2 regions of the Vibrio celticus genome follow, and region 2 is predicted to be linked to the other one. Evidence: predicted binding sites of a transcription regulator. Region 2 holds the regulator's gene; the other holds the start of a gene.

Region 1 (3,420 bases), 1.3 Mb from region 2:
TCCAAGCTGAAGGCCAAGCACACAAAACGATTGAAATCGCATTCACCGTATTCGAAGAAGGCGGTCTATTCGGTTCTCTGAACTTCGATATGTCTTACATCCAATCTGAGCACGCTATTGTGCTAGATACAGGCGGTCCGATCGGTACTATCGTAAATGCAGCACCTGGCCAACAAAAAATCGTTGCGAAGATCAAAGGTCGCCCTGCTCACGCTGGTTTAGCACCAGAAGAAGGCATCAGTGCGATTCAAGTGGCAGCAGACGCTATCACTAAGATGAACCTGCTTCGTATCGATGAAGAAACAACAGCAAACGTGGGTATTGTTGAAGGCGGTCAAGCAACTAACATCGTAATGCCAGAGCTTAAAGTCGTGGCTGAGGCTCGCTCTCTAAACGGTGAAAAACTAACAGCACAAGTTGAACACATGATCTCGACATTCGAAGAAAGCGCGAAGCAATTCGGCGCTGAAGTAGAAATCGAATCAACTCGTGCTTACGATGCATTCGTTATTGCAGACGATCACCCGCATATTCTTTCGATCAAATCAGCATTTGAGAAGCTTGGCGTAACAGCGAACACTAAACGCACTGGCGGCGGTAGTGATGCAAACAACTTCAACGCGAAAGGCCTAACAACAGTTAACCTTTCTACTGGTATGGCGAAAGTTCACACCACTGAAGAGTACATTGCAGTGAAAGACATGGTCGCTATCACTGAGTTTGTTGTAGCTTATGTAACGCAATAATCGAATCCATTAGTTAGGTAGTCACTTCTATCTAGCACAATGAAAAAAGCCGAGACATCATCACGATGCTCGGCTTTTTGCTGTTTAGGTGAACATAGAAGGTCGAACCTAAAACCCCCTACGCTTCCAGAATTGGCCTTCGTCTTTTGCTACTAGGTCGAATGTCTTGTCGGCGATGATGTTGCCTTTTAGCTCAACCGTCATACGCCATTTTCCTAGTTTGTTCGAGACAGGTGCCCAGATAGTGTCACCTAAGTAAAAATCCCAATCATTGTTGCCGACATACTCTTCACCATCGAACGGTTCGAGCACTTCACCTTTGTCTGTGGTGATGTTCGGGTGATAAATGCAGTAACGGATCTTCTCACCTTTGGCTTTTTTGATATTCAAGATATAGCCAAATTCTACGTCGATTTCAGCATCAACGATGGTGGTGAACTCTTGGATTTTTGGAAGATCTTTAGATTTGGAATCCCATGTGGAATAGATACCATAAGAAGTCATGTCGACCACAACAGAGCGCTTTGCCATTTCAATCGTTACCTTGGAGTTGTTCTATTAATTTAATTCTATTTACCATACAGCCATGCAAGCAGAGGAAGAACGAGGCTATTCTTGCCAGTCTTTCGCCATACGTTTAATCACCGACGGCTCAATGTCGTGAATGCTACCAAACTGCTCTCGACATACTTCGATGATCAAGTCAGCTTTGTATTTTCTTGCAAGTTGACGGTAAGCCTTCATTTCCCAATGCTTAATAAAGGTATTCGAAACAACAACATCCAACCCTTGCTTCAAGCCATTCTCTGCAGTGTTCTGACACCACTCATGAGCTTGCTGTAACTGCCTAGGATCAAAATGGTAGTCACCTTGCTCATTCACGTAATACATATCCGCTTCGACATGCAATGCATCGTAGGTTTTTGCTTTTGTTGACTTGCCAGAACCGGGCAACCCTCGAATGAGTATTAACTTCATCTGTCACTTTACAGGCTAATTCGAAAACATGAGTTTATCGTAAATGCTAACCGCTTGCTCTGATAACTGCCTAGTTCTACATAACAGAACCAAGCACTTATGCCTTACTCGGGTAGTCGTTAAACATTATAAGACTTCGTCGAAGCCGGTAGATGGCTTCTGATAGAAAACACAAATAATTTACATCTATCCATTTTGGATATCGACAAGCGTATCAAACTACTATAGATTTAGATGTATAGACGTCTACATATCTAGCTTAGGGAGAAAGCTTTGCCTATTCGCATTCCAGACCAATTGCCAGCATCTGATGTTCTTCGTCAAGAAAACATCTTCGTTATGCCGTTATCAAGAGCATCGACACAGGAAATTCGTCCACTTCGAGTCTTGATCCTCAACCTAATGCCGAAGAAGATTGAAACTGAAACTCAATTTTTACGCCTACTATCGAACAGCCCATTGCAAGTTGATGTAGAGCTGCTGCGCATTGATGATCGACCAAGTAAAAACACACCGACTGAACACCTTGATAACTTCTATCGCCAATTTGAAATGGTCAAAGGAAGAAACTTTGATGGATTGATCATCACTGGTGCGCCGCTTGGCTTGGTTCAATTTGAAGATGTTATCTACTGGGACCATCTGAAAACCATCATGGAATGGGCAAACAAGCACGTTACTTCAACTCTATACGTGTGTTGGGCGGCTCAGGCTGGTTTGAAATTACTGTATGATTTGCCAAAACGCACGCGTAAAGAGAAGTTGTCTGGTGTTTATAATCACGAGATTCATAACCCTTACCACCCTATTTTACGTGGCTTCGACGATACATTCTTGGCTCCGCACTCTCGCTATGCGGACTTCTCTCAAGAGTACTTAGCAGAGCATACCGACCTTGATGTTCTTGCGACTTCTGATGTTGCGGGCGTATACCTAGCGGCGACCAAAGATAAGCGAAACGTGTTTGTAACGGGCCACCCTGAATACGACTCCCATACACTTCACAATGAATACATTCGTGATTTAGGTGAAGGCATGGAGCCTGTTATTCCAATCAATTACTACCCGAACAACAATCCAGACAACAAACCGGTTGCAAGCTGGCGTAGCCACGGACACTTGTTGTTCTCAAACTGGCTAAACTACTGCGTTTACCAACAAACGCCTTACGATCTGGATCACTTCAGCGAAGACAACTTTACCAAAGACGATTAAGTTCTTTCTTCCGATTCAAAAACACATAAAGCCGTGTTCAGTATGTTGTTGATAAAACGACGAATTGGAAGCGGGTTTTTTATGGTGTGTGGGTCGCATTCCATAATAGATTTACCACTTCAACGGGTTTGATTTCATATGATGGGTTGGTGTTCATAAGGAGCTTCACATGCCTGCCAAGCCGTCATTCTCAAATCCGATTTCGTTATCCCACCCCCTTTCGTTATCAAATCTGGTACTACTCGCCTCGCTTTCGTTGGCCGGTTGTGTCTCTGTCACAGAAGGACCACCAAAGATTGAAAGTGACCCTATCGCGATGTCTGAATCTCGAATCGAATTAGGTTTGGGCTATATGGGACAAGGCAATATGGTGAGAGCGCGTGAAAACCTAGAACTCGCGATTAAACACGCACCTAGCTACTACCGTGCTCGACTTTCAATGGCGCATTACTACGAACAAGTGGGTGAAGTAGACGAAGCG
Region 2 (3,420 bases):
CGCAAATAACACGGACAAGCGCACGCTTGAAGATGTTATCGAAGGCGCTGACCTGTTCTTGGGTGTATCGGGCCCGAATCTACTGCCTGCTGAAGCACTAACGCTGATGGCTGATAAGCCTGTTGTGTTTGCATGTTCAAACCCAGATCCAGAGATCAAGCCTGAGCTTGCACACGAAGTTCGTTCTGACCTAATCATGGGTACAGGCCGCAGTGATTACCCTAACCAAGTAAACAACGTACTTTGTTTCCCATTCATTTTCCGTGGTGCACTAGACGTGCGTGCGAGCGAAATTAATGACGAAATGAAGCTAGCGGCGGTTAAAGCGATTCGTGAACTGGCGAAAGAAGAAGTTCCAGCTGAAGTACTAGCAGCTGCGGGCGAGACTGCACTGGAGTTCGGTAAGGGTTACATCATTCCTAAGCCAATGGACCCACGTCTACTTCCTCGCGTAGCACGAGCAGTTGCGGAAGCGGCTGTTGAATCTGGCGTAGCTCGTATCGAGATGCCTGCTAACTATATGGCTTAATAGCTGTTGCTCTATTGAGCCAAAAAGAATAATAAAAAACCGACTCATCTGGAGTAATGCCGTTCACTTAAGAGTGAACGGCATTTTTGTTCTTAGCATACCGTTGTGGTCTGGGTTTAACTGTTCTAGGGAATGTCCTTTCCCTTCGCCCTTCAAGTATTAAGCTTTCAGCCATGTTGTGGAACCCCTTTAGCTGACGAGGTATTGCGCCTGGTGTTGAGTAAGGTAAGCCTACAAGTAACGCAGATACATGAGCTAATGTGCCGTTAAAACTGAGTTGATAAGGAAGGTAATTTCCCTTTAGATTGAAGCAGAGCTCGACCATCTGGTATCGGATTAAATTGTAAGTAAGCAAGATGCCCCATAACTCCTGCTTTACCAGTTCTGGTAAACGACTTCGCAGCGTGAGACGATTTCCAAGCATGTATTGTTTCTGCTCTCGGTAGCCTAGCTCAATTTCCCAACGATGTTCATAAAGGCCTGCAATATCTTTTGATGGGTAACGCAGGGAGTCCGTCATGGAGGTTAATACTTGGTAGTCTTTTCCTTTAATTTTACGAGTGACAAGTCGAGCGGTTATCGACTTTGGTAAATCAGGCCATAGCTTTCTAGCCCTTGGGTTACTGTGTAATTGAACCAGTTTGTCATTTCGCCCTAAAGATTGAACAATGTCATATTGTGTATTTTTCTTGAGGGGGATAAGCCAATGACGCTCTGAGCCAGAGTCTTGCCATTTATGTAATAAGCCTAAAGAATAGAATCCCTTATCGAACATTGTCACGCTATGGTTTGGTGTTGTTTCTATCAGTTTTTCAGCTAATATCATTTCGTTTGTATTGTAATTATCAAAGGCACTGGCCGTAATAATGTGACTGCTTAGTTCCATTTGGCAGACCATTCTCACTTGCGGATATTGCGTCCCTTTTTGTCGAGAAAATGCCTTTTCATTTTGCGGGTTATCGGGCGTTCGCCAAACAACTCCATCGACGCCAAGAAGCGTTAATCCATTCCACTGGGGTAACTTTGCACTTTTTAACCATGACGTAGTCATTCGCTCAAAGACCGCTTTAATTGCGTCTTCACCCAACGTCTTTCGACGTTGAGTTAACGCACTTGGTGCGACAAAAGCTTTACCTGTACGGTCGACAATATCAAGTTGGTTCACTAAATCTTTCATGGATTTACTGTTATAGATAGCCATTCCAACAAGCAGCCACACCATGGATTCTAAAGTTAATTTCCTCTTTCTCATCGTGACGGTATCAGTAAGAGAATAAGCTTCGTCGATGAGGTCAATTGGAAGCAAGTCAGACAAAGTTTCAACGTTGCTAGGTTTCCAATCATTAATTATGTTTAGAGCTTGAGAAACATCCATAAAAAAATCCAAGTGCATTAAATACACTTGGATTTTGACAGCTCTGAAGGATCGTTCAACCGATCACTTTGGCTTTAACTGATCGGCATTAACTCATCTGGAGTCGGTTTTTTTATGTCTATCATTCACAGCGCAATCATAAAAAGCTATGCGCGATGTGATAAATAAGGTTCAGCTAGAGCGAATCAATAATGAAGGCAGTGACTGAGTTGTTTTTATTCTTCGTCAAACGCTTCGAACTCGATACCCATCTCTGTCATCAGCTTTTTCACTTCAGCAGGAATATCGTCTGGGCGGTCTTTACGAAGGTCTTCATCCGTTGGTAGTGGTTGGCCTGTGTACGCATGTAGAAAGGCTTCGCACAGTAGCTCACTGTTTGTTGCATGGCGTAGGTTATTAATCTGGCGGCGAGTACGCTCGTCAGTAAGAACCTTTAACACTTTTAGAGGGATAGAAACTGTAATTTTCTTTACTTGTTCGCTTTTCTTTCCATGCTCAGCATATGGGCTTATGTATTCACCATTCCAGTCGGCCATTGCGTACCTTCATCACTTTAGTTGTTAGAATAAATTAATAGTGGTGATTTTAGCGGGATTTACTGCCATAAGCAAAGACATATAGACGTCTAGAAGTGTTGACGTCTCACGTTTATGAAAGTAAAGTGAATAACATATATCTAACACAGCCGAAAAATGCCGACAAGCAGCTGTGATTCTCAGACGCAAAACTTGTAAGGAAGCACCTATGAGCAGCCGGAAGCCAGCAACAATCGCAGTACGTACTGGTATCGAGTCAGACACGCAACACCATGCCGTTGTCCCACCCATTTATCTTTCGACTAACTATGGGTTTCCCGCTTTTGGTGAAGTGCCAAAGTACGATTACACCCGTTCTGGTAACCCAAACCGCGGTTTATTAGAGACGGCACTGTTTGAGCTTGAATCAGGCAAAGGCGCGGTTGTGACTAACTGTGGTACTTCGGCGCTTAACTTATGGGTTTCGGCTTTCTTAGGCGGCGATGATCTTATTATTGCACCGCACGACTGCTACGGTGGTACTTACCGCCTGTTTAACACTCGCTCGCTAAAAGGTGACTTCAAAGTTCTGTTCGTTGATCAATCGGATCAAGCTGCTCTGGATGCGGCGATCGCGCTTAAGCCAAAGTTGATCTTAATTGAAACCCCATCGAATCCACTGGTTCGTGTGGTTGATATTGCAGAAACTTGCCGCAAAGCGAAAGAGGTTGGTGCTCTGGTTGCTGTCGACAACACGTTTTTGACACCTGTGTTCCAAAAGCCTTTAGAGCTGGGTGCTGATTTTGTTATCCACTCTACAACCAAGTACATCAACGGACACTCAGATGTGATTGGTGGCGTTGTGGTCACTAAGACAGAAGAGCATGCTGAAGAGCTAGCGTGGTGGGGTAACTGTATTGGTGCGACCGGCACACCATTTGATAGCTACATGACTTTACGTGGTATTCGTACGCTAGGTGCGCGTATGCGAGTTCACGAAG

What was found. Region 2 encodes MetJ, which represses methionine synthesis genes. Its sites were predicted from a motif close to TTAGACNTNTANANGTCTAA; they were not measured.
Region 1: a site for MetJ is predicted at 1,955-1,974, ahead of metA (homoserine O-acetyltransferase MetA). Genes of this name have one in related genera too.

What each region holds. Positions count from the first base shown of each region.
Region 1 covers NZ_AP025463.1:1,563,011-1,566,430, reverse strand. The annotation lists gene OCV19_RS07265 (M20/M25/M40 family metallo-hydrolase) at 1-746, shown strand, start outside; gene OCV19_RS07260 (DUF3859 domain-containing protein) at 855-1,277, opposite strand; gene OCV19_RS07255 (ATP-binding protein) at 1,356-1,724, opposite strand; gene metA (homoserine O-acetyltransferase MetA) at 1,998-2,939, shown strand; gene pilW (type IV pilus biogenesis/stability protein PilW) at 3,109-3,420, shown strand, end outside.
Region 2 covers NZ_AP025463.1:252,662-256,081, forward strand. The annotation lists gene OCV19_RS01150 (malic enzyme-like NAD(P)-binding protein) at 1-529, shown strand, start outside; gene OCV19_RS01155 (IS4 family transposase) at 597-1,904, opposite strand; gene metJ (met regulon transcriptional regulator MetJ) at 2,120-2,440, opposite strand; gene OCV19_RS01165 (O-succinylhomoserine (thiol)-lyase) at 2,649-3,420, shown strand, end outside.